3 regions of the Cupriavidus sp. NPDC089707 genome follow, and region 2 is predicted to be linked to each of the others. Evidence: predicted binding sites of a transcription regulator. Region 2 holds the regulator's gene; each other region holds the start of a gene.

Region 1 (7,436 bases), on a different contig from region 2:
TGCGCGCCAGCGACAGCAACTGGGTGACCAGGTGCGCGGTGCGTTCGGAGCTGCCCGCGATCTGCGCCAGCGAGCGCCGCAGTTCTTCCGGCGACTGCTCGCGCTGCGCCAGCTCGGCCTGCATGCGCAGCCCCGCCAGCGGTGTCTTCATCTGGTGCGCGGCATCGGCGATAAAGCGCTTCTGCGTCTGCACTGACTGGTCCAGCTGCGCCAGCAGATCGTTGAACGATCCCACCAGCGGCGTGATCTCCTGCGGTGCGGCGCGTTCGTCGATGGGACTGGTGTCGCCCGGGTTGCGTGCGCGGATGCGCTGCTGGATCGCCGTCAGCGGCGCCAGCCCGCGCGAGAGCCCGAACCACACCAGCACCACCGCCAGCGGCAGGATCACGAACTGGGGCAGGATCACGCCCTTGATGATCTCGTTGGCCAGGCGCGCGCGCTTGTCGAGCGTTTCGGCCACCTGCACCAGCACCGGCTGGTTGCCGCTGACATGGCGCAGGTCGACGTAGGTGTAGGCCACGCGCACGTCGTTGCCGGCGACGCGGTCGTCGCGCAGCGACACCAGGCCGGCGTGGCCCTGGTCGTCTTCCGACGGCAGCGGCAGGTCGTGGTCGCCGGCAATGTATTCGCCGCGCTTGCCGACCACCTGGTAATAGATATTGTCGGTCTCGTCGGCGCGCAGGATCTCGCGCGCCGACAGGGGCAGCTGCAACGTGATGCGGCCGTTGACCTCGCGCACCTGCTGCGACAGCACGATGGCGCTGGCTTCCAGCGCCCGGTCGAACGGGCCGTTGGCGATCGACTTGGCGACCAGGTAGGTCACCGCGATGCTCATCGGCCATAGCAGCAGCAACGGCGCCAGCATCCAGTCGAGGATCTCGCCGAATAGCGAGCGCGGCGCGGGCGTGGCGGTGCTTTCCTCCAGGTGCGGCAGAGCGTCGGCCAGTTCCTGGTCGGTGCCGGGGGTGGCAGGGGAGGGTGGCGGCACGGCGCGGTGCGCGCGCCGCCAGGGCAGTTGCAGCAGGCTCATCTCGACGTTTGTCGCTCGGGTGCGGTCGTGCTCGCCTGCAAGGGTGGGGCTAAGGGACGGGCCGCATAAACAGGGTCGCCTCAGTGCTGCGCGGCCACGGCCGGCTGGAATTTTTCCAGGCAATAACCCAGGCCGCGTACCGTGGCGATGCGGATGCCGCCCACCTCGATCTTCTTGCGCAGGCGATGCACGTAGACTTCGATGGCGTTGTTGCTGACTTCCTCGCCCCACTCGCACAGGTGGTCGACCAGCTGTTCCTTGGACACCAGCCGGCCGCAGCGCGTGAGCAGGATCTCCAGCAGGCCGATCTCGCGCGCCGACAGGTCGAGCATCTGTTCGTTCAGGTAGGCGATGCGGCCGACCTGGTCGAAAGCCAGCGGCCCGTGCCGCATCAGCGTGGCGCCGCCGCCGGCGCCACGGCGCACCAGCGCGCGCACGCGCGCTTCCAGCTCGGACAGCGCAAAAGGCTTGGCCATGTAGTCGTCGGCGCCCAGGTCCAGGCCCTTGACGCGTTCGTCGACGCTGTCGGCCGCGGTCAGGATCAGCACCGGCAGCATCGCGCCGCGGGCGCGCAGGCGCTTGAGCACCTCCAGGCCGGACATGCGCGGCAGTCCCAGGTCCAGGATCAGCAGGTCGAAGGTCTGGGTAGAGAGGGCCGAGTCGGCGCCCTGCCCGTCGGCAACGTGGTCGACGGCATAACCCGAGTGACGTAACGAGCGCGTCAGGCCATCGGCCAGCGTGTCGTCATCTTCGGCGATCAGAATACGCATGGTTGTCTCCACCCTGGCCGGCATAGCCGGGCGCCTGCGGAATAGGCGCGATGGGGCTTGCCAAGCATACTGTTTTTTTATACAGTACCCGCACATTCCGCTGGGGCCGCCCCGGGATGATTCCTGAGTGGCGGCCGCGCAGACAGCCGGGCCGGCGCTGGAGCCGGCAAAAAGCCGGTGCCGCGCCACATGCGGCCTATTTATACACCATTTGATTCAAGGACGACCATGGACGACAAGAAGGCAGGTGCCGGCGTGAGCGCCGAGAAGCAGAAGGCGCTTGCCGCCGCGCTCTCCCAGATCGAGAAGCAGTTCGGCAAGGGCTCGATCATGCGCCTGGGCGACGGCGAGGTCGAAAAGGACATCCAGGTGGTCTCCACCGGTTCGCTCGGCCTCGACATCGCGCTTGGCGTCGGCGGCCTGCCGCGCGGCCGCGTGGTCGAGATCTATGGTCCGGAATCGTCGGGCAAGACCACGCTGACGCTGCAGGTGGTGGCCGAGATGCAGAAGCTGGGCGGTACCTGCGCCTTTATCGACGCCGAGCACGCGCTGGATGTCAGCTACGCCGGCAAGCTGGGCGTCAATGTTGGCGACCTGCTGATCTCGCAGCCGGACACCGGTGAGCAGGCACTGGAAATCACCGACGCGCTGGTGCGTTCGGGCTCGATCGACCTGATCGTGATCGACTCGGTGGCGGCGCTGGTGCCCAAGGCTGAAATCGAAGGCGAAATGGGCGACTCGCTGCCCGGCCTGCAGGCCCGCCTGATGAGCCAGGCGCTGCGCAAGCTGACCGGCACCATCAAGCGCACCAACTGCCTGGTGATCTTCATCAACCAGATCCGCATGAAGATCGGCGTGATGTTCGGCTCGCCGGAAACCACCACCGGCGGCAATGCGCTGAAGTTCTACGCCTCGGTGCGCCTGGATATCCGCCGCATCGGCTCGATCAAGAAGGGCGACGACGTCATCGGCAACGAGACCAAGGTCAAGGTGGTCAAGAACAAGGTCTCGCCGCCGTTCCGCGAAGCCTTCTTTGACATCCTGTACGGCCAGGGCATCTCCCGCCAGGGCGAGATCATCGACCTGGGGGTGGACGCCAAGATCGTCGAGAAGTCGGGCGCTTGGTACAGCTACAACGGCGACAAGATCGGCCAGGGCAAGGACAACGCGCGTGAATACCTGCGCGAGAACCCGGACATCGCCGAAGAGATCGAGAACAAGGTGCGCGTGGCACTGGGCGTGGTGCCGACCAACCCCGTAGCCGCGGAAGCGCTGGAAGGCTGATCGCGTCCACGCAAGACGCAACACGATTGCATCAGCCGGAAGGGCCGGGGCATCAGTCGATGCGCCGGCCTTTTTTATTAGGGACTTTTCACCGAACCGCCAATGGCCCCCCGCCCCCCGCTTTCCCTGAAGGCTCGCGCCGTCGGCTACCTGTCGCGCCGCGAACACAGCCGGGCCGAGCTGACGCGCAAGCTGGCGCCCCATGCCGAATCGCCGGAGCAGCTCGAGCAGTTGCTTGACGCGCTCGAGCGCGAGAACTGGCTGTCCAACCAGCGCTTTGCCGACAGCCTCGTCCATCGCCGCGGCGCGCGCTATGGCGCGGCCAGGGTGATGCAGGAAGCCAAGACCCACAAGCTGGGCAGCGAACAGCTGGGCGAACTGCAGGAAAGGCTGCGCGCCACCGAGACCGAGCGTGCCCGCGAGGTCTGGCGCAAGCGTTTCGGCGTGCCGCCGGATACGCCGGAGGCGCGTGCCAAGCAGATCCGCTTCATGGTGGCGCGGGGATTCTCACGCGCGGTGGTCAGCAAGATCATCCAGGGCGCTGACGAAGCGTACGGCAACGACGATTGAGCGTATGCGTGCGGCATCGTCCGCATTGGTCGGTTCATTACCTGCACTGGCATCAGGTGTAATGGCGCGCCGGTCGCCCGACAATGCGGGGCGACAGTCGCCGCACAAGGATGTTCCCGGGCAAACCAGCGCGGCATGTTAAACTCCCCGGGTTATTCGGTGCTCCGGCGCCCCGTTCCCAAGCCCCCAGCGTTTCCGTTATTCCAGCCTGGCCATGCCTCTGTCCCAGCCCGTCAACCGCTCCCTGCGCCATCGCCGTGCCATTACGGCCGAGGCGTACCAGAGAGAGGACGGCCTGTGGGATGTCGAGGTGCGCCTGACCGACACCAAGCCCCGCGATATCGAACTTGCCGGCGACCGTATCCGCCCGGTGGGCCAGCCCCTGCATGACCTGTGGCTGCGCGTCACGATCAACGAGGACATGACGGTGCTGGACGCCGAGGCCTGCTCTGACTGGGTGCCGTACCCGTCGCAGTGCGACACCATCGGCCCGGCCTACCGCAAGCTGATTGGCCTGAACCTGCGCAAGGGCTTCCGCAAGGCGGTGCGCGAGCGCCTGGCCGGCATCAACGGCTGTTCCCACCTGACTGAAGCCGCCGGCGTGCTGCCCAGCACCGCGATCCAGGCATTTGCCGGCGAAGTCATCAGCATCCGCGACAACGGCGAGGACGATCCGAATCCGGAGCCGCCCTATCAGTTGCACGGCTGCCATGCGCTGCGTTTCGATGGCGAGGTGGTCCGTGAGTTTTACCCGCGCTGGTATGGTCACCAGCCGACGCCCAAGGCAAGGGCCGAGGCCGCACCTGCCGTCGCAACCGCGCCTCGGGCGCCCGCCGTGGCCAATGGCGACCGCGGTGGTCAAGCCAACGACGACGGCAACGACGCTGTCCCGGCCGACAGGCCAACCGGCACTTCCGGCTGATTCTCAGGATCGGCCACCCAGACGAGAGAGTTCGTCTCCTTTTTCAGATTCTTCCCTTCTACCTTTTACGCCTACCCGAAAGGAAACACGCATGAATATCCATGAGTATCAAGGCAAGGAAATCCTGCGCAAATACAATGTGCCGGTTCCGCGCGGCATCCCCGCGTTCTCGGTTGACGAGGCCCTGAAGGCCGCAGAACAGCTCGGCGGCCCGGTGTGGGTTGTCAAGGCACAGATTCATGCGGGCGGCCGCGGCAAGGGCGGCGGCGTCAAGGTTGCCAAGAGCATTGAAGACGTCAAGACCTATGCCTCGAACATCCTGGGCATGCAACTGGTCACGCACCAGACCGGCCCGGAAGGCAAGAAGGTCAACCGCCTGCTGATCGAAGAAGGCGCCGACATCAAGAAGGAACTGTACGTTTCGCTGGTGGTGGACCGCGTTTCGCAGAAGATCGCGCTGATGGCGTCGAGCGAAGGCGGCATGGACATCGAAGAAGTCGCTGCCCACACCCCGGAAAAGATCCACACCCTGATCATCGAGCCGTCGACCGGCCTGACCGACGCTGACGCCGACGACATCGCCCGCAAGATCGGCGTGCCCGACGCAAGCGTGTCGCAAGCCCGCCAGGCCCTGCAAGGCCTGTACAAGGCGTTCTACGACACCGACGCCTCGCTGGCCGAAATCAACCCGCTGATCCTGACCGGCGAAGGCAAGGTCATCGCGCTGGACGCCAAGTTCAACTTCGACTCGAACGCGCTGTTCCGTCACCCGGAAATCGTCGCCTACCGCGACCTGGATGAAGAAGACGCCAACGAAATCGAAGCCTCGAAGTTCGACCTGGCCTACATTTCGCTGGACGGCAACATCGGCTGCCTGGTGAACGGCGCCGGCCTGGCCATGGCCACCATGGACACCATCAAGCTGTTCGGCGGCGAGCCGGCCAACTTCCTCGACGTGGGCGGCGGTGCCACCACCGAGAAGGTGACCGAAGCCTTCAAGCTGATGCTGAGCAACAAGAACGTGCAGGCCATCCTGGTCAACATCTTCGGCGGCATCATGCGTTGCGACGTGATCGCCGAAGGCGTGATCTCCGCTTCCAAGGCAGTGCACCTGACGGTGCCGCTGGTCGTGCGCATGAAGGGCACCAACGAAGAACTCGGCCGCAAGATGCTGGCCGAATCGGGCCTGCCCATCATCTCGGCCGACACGATGGAAGAAGCCGCCCAGAAGGTGGTGGCCGCTGCCGCTGGCAAGTAAGCCGTCGCACGAACGCAACCATACGCGAACGCGAGCCGTGCGCAGGTGCTCCCTTGAGCCCCTGTGCGCGCCGCTCGTAGCCAAGCAAAGGATTACAGCATGTCGATTCTGATCAACAAAGACACCAAGGTCATCACCCAGGGCATCACCGGCAAGACCGGCCAGTTCCACACCCGTGGCTGCCGCGACTACGCTAATGGCAAGAACGCCTTCGTCGCAGGCGTGAACCCGAAGAAGGCCGGCGAAGACTTCGAAGGCATTCCCATCTACGCCAGCGTCAAGGACGCCAAGGCCCAGACCGGCGCCACCGTGTCGGTCATCTACGTGCCGCCCGCGGGCGCCGCTGCCGCGATCTGGGAAGCCGTTGACGCCGACCTGGACCTGGTGGTCTGCATCACCGAAGGCATCCCCGTGCGCGACATGATGGAAGTCAAGGACCGCATGCGCCGCGAGAACAAGAAGACCCTGCTGCTGGGACCGAACTGCCCGGGCCTGATCACGCCGGACGAAATCAAGATCGGCATCATGCCGGGCCACATCCACAAGAAGGGCCGCATCGGCGTGGTGTCGCGCTCGGGCACGCTGACGTACGAAGCCGTGGGGCAGCTGTCCGCGCTGGGCCGGGGCCAGTCGTCGGCTGTCGGCAGCGGTGGCGACCCCGTCAAGGGCCTGAAGCACATCGACGTGATGAAGATGTTCAACGACGATCCGGAAACGGACGCCGAGGTCATGATCGGTGAGATCGGTGGTCCGGACGAAGCCAACGCCGCCCACTGGATCAAGGACAACATGAAGAAGCCGGTGGTTGGCTTCATCGCTGGCGTGACCGCGCCTCCGGGCAAGCGCATGGGCCACGCCGGCGCGCTGATCTCGGGTGGTGCCGATACGGCCCAGGCCAAGCTGGAAATCATGGAAGCCTGCGGCATCAAGGTGACCAAGAACCCGTCGGAGATGGGCCGCCTGCTGAAGGCGATGCTGTAAGACATCGCCGCCGTTCCCGCGATAGCGGGATCGACTGTTCCTGCAATGCCCCCGCCTTGGCGGGGGCATTGTTTTTTCGGGGAAGTGAATCAAGCGCCACGAATGGGCCTGAGCATTACAAAATTGAAATCTAATCGAAAGGTTCATCGGTTAAACAGTCATGTCTGCGCCTTCAGACATCCGAAAACCGGTCAGATGACGGGGCGCACCATCACATAGAACCGCCATTACATAGAACTCGAGGAGCTTCCCCGTGGAACTGCTGTCTTCCACCACTTTCTGGATTGCGTTGGGATCGATCATCCTGACCAACATCGTCCTGTCCGGCGACAACGCGGTGGTGATCGCGCTCGCCTCGCGCAACCTGCCGCCCGCCCAGCAGAAGAAAGCCATCTTCTGGGGCAGCGCCGCCGCCATCATCATGCGCGTGGTGCTGACCGTGGCCGCGGTCAAGCTGCTGAGCCTGCCGTACCTGAAGATCGTCGGCGCCGTGCTGCTGGTCTATATCGGCGTGCAACTGCTGACCGGCGATGACGACGAGGAAGGCCACGACGGCAAGGACAATATCTGGGCCGCCATCCGCACCATCCTGATCGCCGACCTGGTGATGTCGCTGGACAA
Region 2 (7,436 bases):
TCGTGCGAGATTTTGTCGGCACGGTCGCGGAAGCAGGCTGCGACACATTTATCGTTCATGCGCGCAATGCCATCCTGAAAGGCCTGAGCCCAAAGGAAAACCGCGAGATTCCGCCGCTGCGCTATGAAGTCGCATACCAGCTGAAACAGGAATTTCCGCAGTTGGAGATCCTGATCAATGGCGGCATCGTCACCTATGACGAGATGGCGCGACATCTGCGACATGTCGACGGTGTGATGATTGGCCGCGAGGCCTATCACCAGCCCTATGTGCTGGCTGAAATGGATGTACGCTTCTATGGCGACGCCGAGGCACCAGTGCGATCGCGGTTGGATGTAGAGCTATCGATGCAGGGTTATATCGGCGACATGGTCGAGCGCGGCGGGTATATGGGTGCAGTCACCCGGCATATGCTGGGGCTGTACCGAGGCGTTGCGGGAGGACGAGGCTGGCGCCGCGTGCTGTCCGATGCGAAACGCATGCATGCCGCGCGCACTCGCGCCGATGTTGATGCACTGTTTGCGGAGGCGCGTACACACCTGCGTCCCCTGGCATCAGAGCCGCTGGCGGCATAGAGCGTTCGCGCCGAACGATCGGGTGTCACCCGTTATGATGGGGCGCTTGAGTCGGTGCTCTAACACCGAATCGTCAATTTATGCATCGATTGCCGAGAGTAGCGCGCGCGACACTTGCTATCGCCGATCGCCCGGAAACTGGCGCCTGGAAAGGGATTCCCCTAATTCGCCAAGGCAGGGCACTTTTCTACACTGTGCCTGCCCTCGAATGCAGGGCTTTCTTCAACTGATTATTCAGCCCGCTTCGGCGGGCTTTTTTTCGTCGGCGCGTCTGGCGCTCTTCGTTTACCCGAATGGTGCAATTCCCGGATGACAGTTACATTACAACGGCCTTCAGGGCATTTGAGATCGCTAAAGTTAAGAGTCCGCGCTGCGGACTCTTTTTTTGGCCTTTTGCGACGCGCCATTCGAGCCGGTTTGACCGGACGGCCCGGAAAAGAGTTCCATCGGTCACGCTTGCGGCGCGAGATCTATCGCGAAGTATGGCTGATGCCAACGTCCAGCGTTCCGTAGGTCGTGATCCCCGACTCCCGTCCATCGGCGCCCCCGCCCGCGCAGCCCGCCAGGGCCGCGACCAGCCCCAGCAGCGACAAGACTCCCGCCAGACGTCCAAGCATTGTTCGCATGCTCCTTCCTCGCAATCTTCCTGAAGATGGTTGGGCCATGGCCAATGCGCGAGGTTCCAGCGAACCTTGCATTGCCAAGCCGAACTGCCGGGGGAGGAGAAAAAAGAGGCAGGCAGCCCGATGGGACGGGCCGCCTGACGGGAAGATCGAGGGGGGTCAATGTCCCTCGGGGCAGAGTATCGCTGCGCGCACGTTCGGCAAGAACCCTGCAGAGGTGGGGCTGCGCATGCGATATCGCCTGCAAATGGCGACTTACCGCAAAGGCCTGTCGCGCCGCGTTCCGCGCCCATGTCTGCCCCCTGGTCCGCGTGCTACGATTCTTCGCATCGCCACAGGCGGACTGACGGCAGCAAGCGTGGACAAAGCGAACGCAAACAACGAAGAGTCATTCGGCGAGGTGTTTGAAGACTTCAGGCTGGTCTGGGTCGCCGAACAACTGCAGGATGGCAAATGGACGGCGCGCTACTGCTGGCACTACGGCACCTCGGCAGCCGCGGGCAGGGCGCTGCAGGAAGCCGTCCTCAATGGCAAGTCACGCCGGCTGTTGGGCCACTTCGGCACCGAGGCGGAGACCATTGCTGCCATCAAGCAGGCAGTATTGCTGGAGGCGAAGTGGCAGCCGCGCAAGTCGTGATGCAAGTCCAGAAAAAAATTTGTGCGGGATACTAGCCATCTCGGAAAAGAGTTTGTATAATCTTGGTTTTCGTCGATCAGCGCTTCGCTGATGACCTCTGCGGTGGCTGTAGCTCAGTTGGTAGAGTCCAGGATTGTGATTCCTGTCGTCGTGGGTTCGAGTCCCATCAGCCACCCCAAATTATTCTGCAAAACAGCGCCTTTACGGGCGCTGTTTTGCTTTGTGGAATTCCGCGCGAAGCTCGGTCCTGGTGTTCCGTCTGCCCACGACCGATGTGCCGCGCCTTTACTCCAAAGGCTTCGTATGTTTCTTCGAGCAGTGGTATTGGGCGCTAGCGTGGCAGTGGCCGCGATGATGGCCGGGTGCGCCACTGGCACGTCGGAAAAAGACATTCGAGCACGGCCGCCGATGCGCTTGTTCACGCCGGCAAAAATGGCCGATGTTGCCAAATGCCTGCGCAACAATCTTGGCGATGAGGCCACGGTAGTCAATCTGCCGGCACAGAATCAGACGGAAATCCGGATCGGGCAGCCAAAAGGCGGCGGCGAGTTTGCATATGCCTATCTGATCTCGCTGACGGCCAAGCCGGATGGCACGGCCGTCGAACTGCGCAAGACCGATACGTGGTTCCCGCAGATGACGCCGCAAGAACTGGAAACGGAAACCAAGGCGTGCGCGCGTAGCTGATGCAGGGCAGGCCGCTGGTCGGAAAGTCAGGTCATCTTCAGATGGCCAGCTTGCTCGTGGTTTCCAGTTCAAGCATCCTGCAGATGGCGGCCATGCTGCCCACCATGGTCCGGCGCTGCGCGCCCTGATAGACGCGTACGCCCTTGCACTGGCGGAAGGGTACCGGTTTGACCGGGCGGCGGGCGGCGACGGGGTGGGTTTGCGGCATGGTTGCACCTCTTTTTCAGGCAAAAGCGGGGTCAACACCCGGCAAGCCGGGCGGCGTCTGCAAAGCAATGGAAGCGGATGGGTCCGCGCAGGCGAAGCGCCTGCAGTGCCCGGTTAGAAGCCGGAGGATCGGATCAGACCGACCGCAATGCCTTCCAGCGAAAACTCTTCGCGCCCGGGTTCAACGATGATGTTGGCGAAGTCCGGGTTTTCTGCGATCAACTCGATATGGCCGCCGCGCCGTTGCAGGCGCTTGACCGTGACATCGTCGCCGAGTCGCGCCACCACGATCTTGCCGTTGGGCGCTTCGCTGGCGCGCCGCACGGCGAGCAAGTCGCCGTCGAGAATGCCGGCGTCGCGCATGCTCAGGCCGCGCACGCGCAGCAGGTAGTCGGGGCGTTCATCGAAGACCGAGGCGTCGACCTGGTATTGGCGGTCGATATGCTCGGCGGCAAGGATGGGACTGCCGGCGGCAACGCGGCCTACCAACGGCAGCGTCAGCTGCAATACGCCGGGGATGGGCAGCGAGAACTGGTCCGGCATCTCCGAGTCGCTGCGTGAAACCTTCAGGCGGATGCCGCGCGAGGCGCCTGGCGTCAACTCGATCACGCCTTTGCGGGCCAGCGCGCGCAAGTGTTCTTCCGCTGCGTTTGGCGAGGAAAAGCCGAATTCGGCAGCAATTTCGGCGCGCGTGGGCGGGAAGCCGGTACGGCGGATCGTATTGCGGATCAGATCGAAAATCTGCTGCTGCCGGGGTGTCAGGGTCGCCATGGGATCGCCGTTCCGTGCGGGCGCGCTGGGGCAGGGCTGGGATGGGCTGCCCAACGAGCTGTGCTGTCGAGCTGGGCTGTCCGCAGGTATCCTGCATCCGGCGAGCCGGGCACTGTATGTTTAAACAGTATGCTGTGATTTTATACAGTATCGGCGTCAGTGCAAGCAGAATTTTTGCTGGCGTGCGTGGACCGATCGGCCTCGGCGCGCGCCATGCTGGCGGAAGTCCGCCATTACAATCGCGACTCGATCTCCCGGCGCTTGCGTTCCCTTCCTGTTTCCTGAGCCTCCAGCACCCATGACCCAATTGCCTCGCATCGTTGTATTGGCTACCGGCGGCACCATTGCCGGCGCTTCCGGGAACCCTGCCAGTAGCGCGCACTACCAGGCGGCCACCGTGCCCGTGTCGTCGTTGCTGGCCGCGGTTCCGGTACTGAAGTCGGTGGCGCGGATCGAAGCCGAGCAAGTGGCGCAGGTCGACAGCAAGGACATGACCTTCGCGCTCTGGGCGGCGCTTGCGGCGCGCGTGGAGCACTGGTCGGCGCAGGCGGATGTGGCGGGCATCGTGATCACGCACGGCACCGATACGCTGGAAGAGACTGCGATGGCGCTGCACCTCACGCAGGCATGCCCGGTCCCGGTGGTGATGACGGCGGCGATGCGGCCGTCCACCTCGCTGTCGGCTGACGGTCCGCTCAACCTGCTCGACGCGGTGCGGGTGGCGGTCCATCCGGATGCGCGCGGCAAGGGGGTTCTGGTGGTGCTGAACCAGCAGATCCACGCGGCGCGCGATGTTGCCAAGGCGCATACCTCGGCAGTGGATGCCTTCGTGTCCCAATGCGGGCCGCTCGGGATGGTGCAGGACGACTACGTGCGGTTCGCCCGCACGCCCCGGCAGGCATGGGCGATCGGGCCGATGCCACGCGCGTGGCCGGTGGTTGAGATCGTGGCGAGCTACACGCAGCCGGGTCGTGTCGCCGTCGACGCGCTGGTGCAGGCTGGCGTGGCCGGCCTGGTGGTGGCCGCGGCGGGCAATGGTTCGATACATGAAGTGCTGGCAGAGGCCCTGGTGGATGCCGCCGCCGCCGGCGTGGCTGTGGTGCGCAGTTCACGCACTGGGGCCGGTCATGTGGCGATCCCGGTGCATCCTGGCCCGTCCGATGGCGTTTTCGTCTCTGCCGCGGACCTGAATCCGTACAAGGCGAGGGTGCTGCTTACACTGGCGCTGGCGGCCGATCCTGCGCTGGCGCGGGATCCAGTGCGCTTGCAGGCAGCGTTTGCCAAGGCCTGAAGCGGCCTTGCTGCTTGCGCGCCCGGTTCACGCCGGGCTATAATTTAAGGCTATTCAACCTTGCCGCACCGGACTCGTGACGCCCGGGTGGCTAATCCCAAAAGGAGCGTCAATGCGTCATTACGAAATCGTCTTCATCGTCCACCCGGACCAGAGCGAACAAGTGCCGGCCATGATCGAGCGCTACAAGCAGCTCGTGACCTCGCAGAACGGCAACGTTCACCGCGTGGAAGACTGGGGCCGTCGCCAGATGGCCTACATGATCCAGAAGCTGGCCAAGGCTCACTACGTTTGCCTGAACATCGAATGCGGCAAGGACACCCTGGCTGAACTGGAACACGCGTTCAAGTTCAACGACGCCGTCCTGCGCCACCTGATCGTGCAGACCAAGAAGGCCGAGACCGCTCCTTCGCCGATGATGAAGGAAGTGCAGCGCGAAGAAGCCCGCAAGGCCGCGCAAACGACCACCGAAGGCCAGGCCGCCTGAGTGCGGACTGCGGTGCGCGCCCAGGCTGACAGCGTCGGCCGCGGCGGCACTGATGGCAAACGGCAAGAGGCCCCGCGTTGAACCAGCTTCGGCTCGCCGCCACCCTGGCGGAACGCGATGCCCTGCGCTATACCCCGGCCGGAGTGCCCGTCGTGAACTGCATCCTGCAGTACAGCGGCGAGGCGGTCGAGGCGGAAACGCCGCGGCAGGTCGAGTTTGCCATCGCTGCGATGGGGATCGGACAGGTTGGCCAGCGGCTTGAGCGACTACCGCTCGGCACGCTGCTCGACTGCGAAGGATTCCTCGCCCGCAAGCATCGCAACAGCAAGGCTCTCGTCTTTCACATCACCGGATGTAAAGCATTCGTAAAGGATTGAATCATGGCATTCGTCAAACGTGACAACAAGAACAAGAAGCGCTTCCAGCAACAGAACCCGCTGTTCAAGCGCAAGCGCTTCTGCCGCTTCACCGTGGCTGGCGTGGAACAGATCGACTACAAGGATCTGGACACCCTGAAGGACTTCGTCGGCGACAACGGCAAGATCACGCCGGCCCGCCTGACCGGCACCAAGGCCCACTATCAGCGTCAGCTGGATACGGCGATCAAGCGTGCGCGTTTCCTCGCGCTGCTGCCGTACACCGACCTGCACAAGAACTGATAGGCCCTAGGTCCGTAACGGAGAAAACACGATGCAAGTCATTCTGCTGGAAAAAGTCATCAACCTGGGCAACCTGGGTGACATCGTCAAGGTGAAGGACGGTTACGCTCGTAACTTCCTGATCCCGTCGAAGAAGGCGCGTCGCGCCACGCAAACCGCGATCGCCGAATTCGAAGTCAAGCGCGCCGAGCTGGAAAAGGCCGCTGCCGAGAAGCTGGCCGCCGCGCAAGCCGAAGGCGAAAAGCTGAACGGCCTGACCGTCCAGATCAGCCAGAAGTCGGGTGTGGACGGCCGTCTGTTCGGCTCGGTCACCAACGCCGACATCGCCGTGGCGCTGGAGGGCCAAGGCTTCAAGCTCGAGAAGGCGCAGGTTCGCCTGCCGAACGGCCCGCTGAAGATGGTGGGCGACCACCCGATCAGCGTCGCGCTGCACACCGACGTCGTGGTCGACGTGACCGTGTCGGTGCTGGGCGAGCAGGTCTAAGACCCGCTGCAGCGGTGCCGCCTGGCGGCGCCGCTCGAAACACTGCAAGCAAAAAAGGCAGGAGCCCTGGCTCCTGCCTTTTTTGTTGCCCGCTTGCACTGGCTGGCAGATGTCCGGCAAATGTCCGGTCTAGTGCGTCCTCCTGCCAGCGTCCCGCCGTTATAATCCCTCCTCATGAACGCGCCCGTCGCCGACCCCCAACTCGATAACCTCAAGGTCCCGCCGCATTCCATCGAAGCCGAGCAGTCAGTGCTCGGTGGCCTGCTGCTGGACAATGCCGCCTGGGACCGCATTGCGGACTTCCTTTCGGAGGCGGATTTCTACCGCTTCGACCACCGGATGATCTTTCAGAGCATCGCCCGGTTGATCTCGGCCACCAAGCCGGCCGACGTGATCACGGTCTACGAAATGCTGCAGGTTGCGGGCAAGGCCGAGGAGGTTGGTGGGCTGGCGTACCTGAATTCGCTGGCACAGAACACGCCTAGCGCGGCCAACATCCGCCGCTATGCGGAAATCGTGCGCGAGCGTTCGGTGCTGCGCAAACTGGTTACCGTGGCCGACGACATCGCCTCGGCCGCCTTCGCGCCCAAGGGGCGGGAAGTGCGTGAGTTGCTGGACGAAGCCGAATCCAAGGTTTTTGCAATCGCCGAAGAAGGCGCGCGTGGCCAGGCGGGCTTCCAGGAGATTCAGCCGCTGCTGACGCAGGTGGTTGAGCGAATCGACGAGCTGTACCATCGCGACAGCACCAGCGACGTGACCGGCGTACCGACCGGCTTCGTGGATCTGGACCGGATGACCAGCGGCATGCAGGGGGGCGACCTGATCATCGTGGCCGGCCGTCCCTCGATGGGTAAGACCGCGTTCTCGCTGAACATCGGCGAGCATGTGGCGGTGGAGCAAGGCCTGCCGGTGGCGGTGTTCTCGATGGAAATGGCGGGGACGCAGCTGGCCATGCGTATGCTGGGATCGGTCGGACGGCTGGACCAGCACCGGCTGCGTACCGGCCGCCTGCTGG
Region 3 (7,436 bases), on a different contig from region 2:
TTGCCGCCGGGCTGCGGCTCGTCAACTGGCACCCAGCGGTTGGCGCGCTCGGGCCGGTGGTCGGCCAGCGGCCGCGGCTGCAGCACGTTGTCGCGGCCCAGCCGCGCCATCAGCGTATCGAGCAGGCGGCCCAGGTCTTCCGGCGTGCCGCCGGGTTCGGGGAACAGCGCATCGCTTTGCGGCACGCAGGCCTGCATCGCTTCCACGCGCAGCGCCAGGCCGGTGACCGGGGCGTGGAAGTTGAGCTTGTCGAGCTTCTCGCGCAGCAGCCGCGACAGGTGCGCGGGATCGCGGCTGGGCTGGGCCAGGCCGAGCGCGACCGGAGTTCCTTCGGTATCGACGCCGCGCCGGTAGCGCTCATGCTCCAGCACCAGCACGCAGCGCGTGACGCCGGCCTGCAGCAGCGCCAGCCAGCCGGCCAGCGCCAGCAGCAGGCGCTGCGCGCCGGCCAGCACGCCTTCGGCGGATTCGATGCGCCCGGGCAGGTCCATGCGCTGCGCGAACGTGGGCGGCGCCGCGTACCAGGCAAAGCGCGCCGGGGCCTCGCCATAGGCCTGGTCCAGCCGCGCCAGCAGCGCGGGGCCCAGCCGCCGGGTCAGGCCGGCGCGCGGCAGGCGCCGCACCTCGCCCAGCGTGCGGCAGCCGATGCCGTCGAGCCAGGCCGGGTCGGCCAGCGTGTGCAGCGCCTCGACCGGCAGGCGGTCGAGCAGCCGGTGCAGCCGCGCCATGCCCACCGCCCGGCGCGCGGGCCGCACCACGCCGCGGCGGCTGCGCCGCAGCGGCTGGCGCGCCAGCCAGGCGGCGCCGTGCGCGGTCGGCCCGCTGCCCACCTGCGCAATGGTGCCGAGCTGGCGCACGCAGGCGCGCACGGCGCGGCACAGCGCGCGGTGGCCGCCAAAGAGACGCAGGCTGGCGGTGACGTCGAGCATCAACGTGGCCGATTCCAGCTCCTCGTCGAACGTCACGGCCGGCGTGAAGCGCAGCAGCGCCAGCGCCACCGTTTCCATCAGCGCCGCTTCCGCAACCGGGTCGCGTTCCAGCTGCACAATGTCCGCCGACAGCGCCTGCACGCCGCCGCGGCGCATGCCGTAGCGCACGCCCAGCTGCATCGCGGGACCATTGGCCAGCACCACCTGCTCCTGCGCCATCACCGCCACCGGCAGCGCATGGTGCAGCGTGCCGGTGGCGGAGGATGGGCTGGAGGCAACCGGCTCAGGCCAGTTGGGCTGCAGTGCGTCCAGGGGCAGGCGCGGCAGGTGCACCGCGATCCAGTACGGCATCGGGAGAAGACTGAGAAGACGAAGACACAACGGAAGGCGCGCCAGCCGGGGCGCCGGCGGGCACGGGCCAGGCGGCCGTGCGCGTGGCTGCCTCCATTTCGCCCAGGCGCAGCAGCAACGGCGTATCGCGCACCGGCCCGCGCCGCTTGTGGAAGGTGATCGACAGCGCATTGCCGGGTTGCGGCGCCAGCAGCAGGCGCAGCACCGCCGGCGACGATTCGCGCAGCGCCGCGGCCGGGCGCAGCGCCCACACCACCGCGTCGCCGGCCTGCGCCAGCACCTGCAGCCGGCGCAGCGCCTCGGGCCGGGCCGTGGGCAGCCACACCAGCACGCCGCCGAAGGCCTGGCTGCGCAGCACCTGTTCGGCCGCCCACAGCATGTCGGCCTGCTGTGCGCCTTTGGCCGCGCCGGCAGACGGGCGCAGCCAGTACAGCTGGCGCGCCGGCAGGCCGGCCGCGGCCAGGCCCATCGCATTGGGCAGGCAAGGCGGCGCCACCAGCGCGATGCGGCGCCCCGCCCCGGCCAGCACGCGCAGCGCCGGCAGCAGCAGGCGCAGTTCGCCCGCGCCGCCCTGCGTGGTCAGCAGTTCAGTCAGTCCGCCCGCCGGCCAGCCGCCGCCGGGCAGTTCGGCCGAGAGCGCGTCGTACCCGGTCGGGCACACTGCGGCGCTGCCGGCGCGGCCCAGCTGGCCGGCGCGCCACAGGCCTGGATAGCGCTGCTCGAGCGCCGACAGCGCCTGCTGCCGCGTGGCGTGGGCTGCCGGGGCTGCGGGCCTGGCCGGCGTCGGCGCAGGGAAAGGAAGGCCCACCGCCGCCATGGGCGGGGCTGCGTACGATTGCGCAGGCATGTGAAGTCGGGGTCGCTCGCGGGAAGCGAGGACATAGAATATTTACGATAACTGTATATTTATACAGTATCGAGGCGAACGCAAGAGGTAGGCGTGCGAAGGACGCCAGGGATGGTGTAGGAAAACGGAATTGGCCGGACTACGTGCGCTTTTGCTGGACTGGAAATCCGGAATTAGCCGGACTGGCGTGCAATCCCGTGACGCTTGCCAGGACCTGACGGTTCCGGTTCACCGGCGCCCTTTGGTTGAGCAGCCGCGACCGAGACTGCGAGTTCCGAAGCCTGGATTGCGGTGTCCTTGCCCAGCGGAGTCCGAAAGCTGATGGATTGGCGGAGTCTTCCCGGAACAGCACTTCCGGGTCAAGCCTGAACCTCATACGGTGCAAGCGTCGACAAGCGTTGATCGACCATGGCGCAGCCAACGGTAAAGTGATACAGGCTCTGCCATGTGTGATCCTTGATGCCGAGCATGGCATGCATTTCATCGTCGAAAAAGCAGCCGATCCCCGTGGCGCGCTCTCCGGTGGCTTCGGCTTCAAGATAAAGTGCCTGGCCGAGAATGCCACATTCCCAGAGAAGATGCCGATAACGCCATGGCTGCTTCAGGGCGATTTCGAAGTTTGCGAGCATGCCCAACGCGAAGTAGGAATCGGCGGCGATATCCTGGTGGCAACAGATCAGTTTTGCCACTGCGCGTAAATCGTACGGCAGCAGAAGATAGAGTGGCAGATGGTCCGGTCCGATTCTCTGCCACAGCCATTCCGGGCGCATAGCCTGCTTGAGTCCATGCAGCGCCCCGGAGTTTCTCACCAGCACGTACAGGCCCGGCTCCAGTCCGTCCACGCGGTGAACCAATAGCGCCAGATGCACCGCAGCAGGAGACATCAGCACGTTCCACGGTGGCGTGTCGCGACGCGCCAGCAGGCTTGCCAGCATTGTAAAGAAGGCGGTAGCGGTAATGTGCGCCGTGCCATCGAAGCTTGTGGCGCTGCGGCGCTGCCGGGCGATCCGGGCAAAGCTCAGGTCGAAGGCGGGCGCCGCAGGCCGCAGTGGCGGCTCCGGATTCAGCGGGGTCGGTGTGCCAGTCAGAGACTTGCGCGTGGCACGATCGACCGAATCGATATCCGGCCAACTTACGTGTCCCGCGCTTAGCGGGTTTGCGTAGCCGTACCAGTGCGCCTTATCGAGAGCGGACCACAGGCGCTCCAGGTCAGGCCGTTTTTCCGCATTGCCGATCCATAGCACGACATCCGGCACCTCCCGCTCGGCCGCTCCGAAATCGTCGCTGCGATCCAATCCAAGCAATGCGGCCAAGGCATCATCCGCTGCAGTCTCGAGCAGCCGCGTCTGCCATCCGAGAGCCGCTGCCGCGTAACTGACTGCGGCAATGGCATGGCCGCAGTCATGCTGGCAGTAGCGCCAGGCGCGCATTCCGTATTTCCATGCCTCGCGCCAATGGATCGAGCTGATGCCAACCAGGATACCGCCGCCCGGGAACGCCTCAGTCCATCGCGGATCATCCAATGCAGCCCGCTGTTCAAGGACGTGGTCGCGGCTCAGGTAATGGTAGACCCCGCCCGGCAGATCAGGCAGGGCAGGACAAAGAAGATAGCCCTCGGTCGGATGCAGATTGCCGCTCGAGGGATTGCAGCGCAGTGCCCACCGCTGAGCACCAAAGGCTTTCCATGCTGACAAGCCGAGCGAAAGCTCAAACAGGATTGCGAGGGTATGAAGGCTGAAGCCCTGCGCGAGCGGCAGGGCGCCGCAGCGCAACGCGTTGTAGCGTGTGGGCAAGGTGTCTGCGGCCAGTGGCAGGGCAATCCGCGGTGAGCCCTGGAACGCGCGGAACGGATCTGGCTGGGTTGCCCAGTCGAGCCATCCGGGGCCTGGAGCGTAGCGGTTGACGCGGTGCTTGCTGCGTTCGTGATACTCAAGCAACGCTTGCGCAGATCGGCTCATGTTCCTTCTGCCCGAGAATGCCCGACACCCCCGCTGCCACATCCAATAGCTCACCTTGTCATGCAGTCGTTACCGACGTCACAGGACGGGGCCTCAGTTCGCACTTTAGGTGGTTTTGAAGGTTTTGGTGCCTATCGCGATGCAGCATTTCTTCGCAAGCAAATGTAAGAATATCAGCGCCAAATTCGTTGACAATCGGCGCAGAAATCGAAATCGCTACTCTGATCCTTGCGAACTGTCTCACCGCCGAAATTGAGCACGGGATTGACCGGCTGCAAGCAACGGTCGTTGCACCCCCGGACCTGCCGTTCGACGGAGGACGCAACGAACGTCTCAGCGGGGTCGGGAATCGCCGTGCCGTTTCGGACTAGAATCCTCTGAGGAGGTGCCAGTCATGTCAGCTATCAAGCGCATAGATCCGGGCCATCCCGCCTATCAGGCCGCGCTGCACAGGACGACCCGCTACCCTGCGGAGCACGTCACGTTGACGGCTAGCTCCAGGAAGAGGCTGCGCCCGTGTGTGCCGCATCGCAAGGTCGGGCGCGGCAAGGTCGGCATCGGCGGCAAGCGCAGCGGCAAGTAGGCCGTGAAGCGCCGATCACCACGGCGCGAAAACGGCCGTTCTATCACGGCCGCAGCAGACTAGACGAGACGGCCGAGCGGCGACGGAATTAGCTGTTAAGTCATTGATTTTTCAAGAAACGCAATCTAGCGAATTTCGGTTTCTCACAGTGGTGCGCGGGGCACCGGAGGCAGGGATCGCGTGGACGAGCGTGCGCTTCCGAAGGGAAAAGGGGACGAATGCCCCTTCGCTTACTTCAGGTACTTCATCGTGGCAACGCCCGTCGCCACCAGCAGCTCTTGGTCAAGCCAGACCTCCGCACGCGAGAAGAAGATCGAGCGCCCGCGCCGGTCAACAGTGCCCCTGGCCGTCAGCACGCTGCCCGTGCCGTTGCTCAGGAAGTTGGAAGTCAGCGACAGCGTCACCGCATGCCGCGCCGCCTCGCCCGGCGCCGAGAACAGGCCGGCATAGCCGGTGGCCGCGTCCAGCAGCGTGCAGATCGTGCCGCCATGGACCACGCGGCTGCGGTTCAGCATGCTGGACGTGACCGGCAGTTCCAGCTCCACGTAATCGGGGCGCCACTGCGTGATGCGGACACCGATGCTTTCGAGGGCGGGGTTGTCGAGGGCGAGGTTGTCGAGGGCGCCGCCAGCGCCACCCTCCGTCACGGTCTCCGTTGATTGGATTTTCATTGCACTGCTCACCACGGCTCAAATTGTCCAAACGGTATTTCCTCGCGATTCGCGGTACCAAACAATTCCGATTTGGCGAACAGCCACTTTTGCGTGCATGAAGCGCGCGGGCCAGACCGCCCGCGCGCGCTCCCATCAGGGCTTCTTAGGCCGCACCGCGTCGGCGGTGCCCTGGATGAACGCCTGGATCTTGACCACGTCCTCGGCCGTCAGCTTGCCGGTAAAGTCCGGCATGCCCTTCTGCACGAACGGCCCGTTGAACAGGATCTTGTCGAGGTGCTCGATCATCGGCGCGCCGACATAAGCCAGGTTGGGGATATTGCCGCCCTTGTCGACGCCGGGCACGCCATGGCAGAAAACGCAGTTGTTGACATAGAGCTTCTGCCCGTCGGCGACCTTGGCCGGGTCGTACTTCACCCCGCTCAGCAGCGGCGCCATCGCGTAAGGCGCCGACTCGGGCATCGGCTTCTTGCCGCCGAGGACAAAGGTGTAGACCCGCCCCGGCGCCTGCCTGTCGCTGCCGCGCTGGCTCAGGCCATACACGCCGCCCCAGCCCACCGCCACCGAGACATACTGCTTGCCGTCGAGCAGGTAGGTCACCGGCGCCGCCACCACGCCTGAGCCGGTCGGCGCCTGCCACAGCTTCTCGCCGGTGCCGGCGTGATACGCCACCAGCCGCCCGTCCGCCGTGCCCTGGAACACCAGGTTGCCGGCGGTCGCGAGCGTGCCGCCGTTCCACGGTCCGGCATGGTCCTGTTGCCATACCGCCTTCTGCGCCAGCGGGTCCCAGGCGATCAGCCGCCCCATCGGCTTGCTCTTGGGCGGCTCGGCATTGACCAGCATGCCCAGGTTCCAGCCCACGCCCCGATGCGCCTCGGGCGAGTCCTTCTGGTTGTGGACCCACTCCTTGTTGTCGGCCAGCGTCAGCGGCACGTGCTGCGCCGGGATATAGGCCAGCCCCAGCTTCGGGTGGAACGACATCGAATGCCAGTTGTGCGCGCCGAACGGCCCCGGCACGATATCCGCCGGCTTGCCCGAGGTGTCCGACTGCGGCGTCTCGATCGGCCGGCCGTCCTTGTCATAGCCCGAGGCCCAGTTGACGTCGACAAAATTCTTCGCCGAGATGAACTTGCCGTTGGTGCGGTCGATCACGAAGAAGAAGCCGTTCTTGGGCGCGTGCAGGATCACCTTGCGCGGCTGGCCGTCGATCTTCAGGTCGGCCAGGATGATGTCCTGCGTCGAGGTGTAGTCCCAGTTGTCGCCCGGGGTTTCCTGGTAGTGCCAGACGTATTCGCCGGTGTCGGGGTTCAGCGCCACCACGGAGGCCACGTAGAGGTTGTCGCCGCCCTTCGGGCTGCGCAGCTTGCGGCTCCACGGGCCGGCGTTGCCGGTGCCGATGTACATCAGGTTCAGGTCGGGGTCGAACGCCATGGTGTTCCACACCGTGCCGCCGCCGCCGTTGACCCAGTACTTGCCGCTGGGATCCCAGGTGGCCGCGGCCTTTGCCATGGCTTCGTTCTCGAAGGGCCTGGCGGGGTCGCCCGGCACCGTGTACCAGCGCCATTGCTGCTTGCCGGTCTCGGCATCGTAGGCGGTGATATAGCCGCGCACGCCGTACTCCGCGCCGCCGTTGCCGATGATCACCTTGCCCTTGTAGACGCGCGGCGCGCCGGTGATGGTGTAGGACTTGCTGCGGTCGACGATGGTGTCCTGCTCCCAGACTTTCTTGCCGGTGGCGGCGTCGATCGCCACCAGCCGGCCGTCGAACGCACCGACGAAGACCTTGCCCTTGTGCAGCGCCACGCCGCGGTTGACCACGTCGCAGCAGCCCTTGTAGGCCTGGTCGCGCGGCACCTGCGGGTCATAGGTCCACAGGCGCTTGCCGGTGCGCGCGTCGATGGCATGCACCACGCTCCACGGCGCGGAGACGTACATCACGCCGTCGACCACCAGCGGCGTCGCTTCCACGCCGCGCGTCGACTCCAGGTCGTAGGACCACGCCAGCCCCAGGTCCTTGACATTGCCCGCGTTGACCTGCTCGAGCTTGCTGAAGCGGGTCTCGGCGTAATCCAGGCCGTAGCTGGGCCAGTTGGGCGT

Evidence for each region. Region 2 encodes LexA, which represses DNA repair genes until DNA is damaged. Its sites were predicted from a motif close to ACTGTATNNNNATACAGT; they were not measured.
Region 1: a site for LexA is predicted at 1,869-1,886, ahead of recA (recombinase RecA). Genes of this name have one in related genera too.
Region 3: a site for LexA is predicted at 2,178-2,195, ahead of imuA (translesion DNA synthesis-associated protein ImuA). Genes of this name have one in related genera too.

What each region holds. Positions count from the first base shown of each region.
Region 1 covers NZ_JBIVHB010000001.1:264,919-272,354, forward strand. Annotated here, with positions in the region: gene ACIP1U_RS01270 (sensor histidine kinase N-terminal domain-containing protein) at 1-1,030, opposite strand, end outside; gene ACIP1U_RS01275 (response regulator) at 1,111-1,800, opposite strand; gene recA (recombinase RecA) at 2,029-3,084, shown strand; gene recX (recombination regulator RecX) at 3,187-3,654, shown strand; gene ACIP1U_RS01290 (DUF2889 domain-containing protein) at 3,869-4,576, shown strand; gene sucC (ADP-forming succinate--CoA ligase subunit beta) at 4,668-5,834, shown strand; gene sucD (succinate--CoA ligase subunit alpha) at 5,934-6,815, shown strand; gene ACIP1U_RS01305 (TerC family protein) at 7,069-7,436, shown strand, end outside.
Region 2 covers NZ_JBIVHB010000003.1:243,561-250,996, reverse strand. Annotated here, with positions in the region: gene dusA (tRNA dihydrouridine(20/20a) synthase DusA) at 1-575, shown strand, start outside; gene ACIP1U_RS07485 (hypothetical protein) at 1,557-1,835, shown strand; tRNA gene ACIP1U_RS07480 (tRNA-His) at 1,938-2,013, shown strand; gene ACIP1U_RS07475 (hypothetical protein) at 2,172-2,522, shown strand; gene ACIP1U_RS07470 (hypothetical protein) at 2,560-2,730, opposite strand; gene lexA (transcriptional repressor LexA) at 2,844-3,500, opposite strand; gene ACIP1U_RS07460 (asparaginase) at 3,799-4,791, shown strand; gene rpsF (30S ribosomal protein S6) at 4,904-5,278, shown strand; gene priB (primosomal replication protein N) at 5,356-5,655, shown strand; gene rpsR (30S ribosomal protein S18) at 5,659-5,937, shown strand; gene rplI (50S ribosomal protein L9) at 5,969-6,421, shown strand; gene ACIP1U_RS07435 (replicative DNA helicase) at 6,596-7,436, shown strand, end outside.
Region 3 covers NZ_JBIVHB010000014.1:7,333-14,768, reverse strand. Annotated here, with positions in the region: gene ACIP1U_RS21195 (Y-family DNA polymerase) at 1-1,280, opposite strand, end outside; gene imuA (translesion DNA synthesis-associated protein ImuA) at 1,213-2,127, opposite strand; gene ACIP1U_RS21185 (SagB/ThcOx family dehydrogenase) at 2,487-4,085, opposite strand; gene ACIP1U_RS21180 (hypothetical protein) at 4,480-4,668, shown strand; gene ACIP1U_RS21175 (PaaI family thioesterase) at 4,899-5,339, opposite strand; gene ACIP1U_RS21170 (PQQ-dependent dehydrogenase, methanol/ethanol family) at 5,475-7,436, opposite strand, start outside.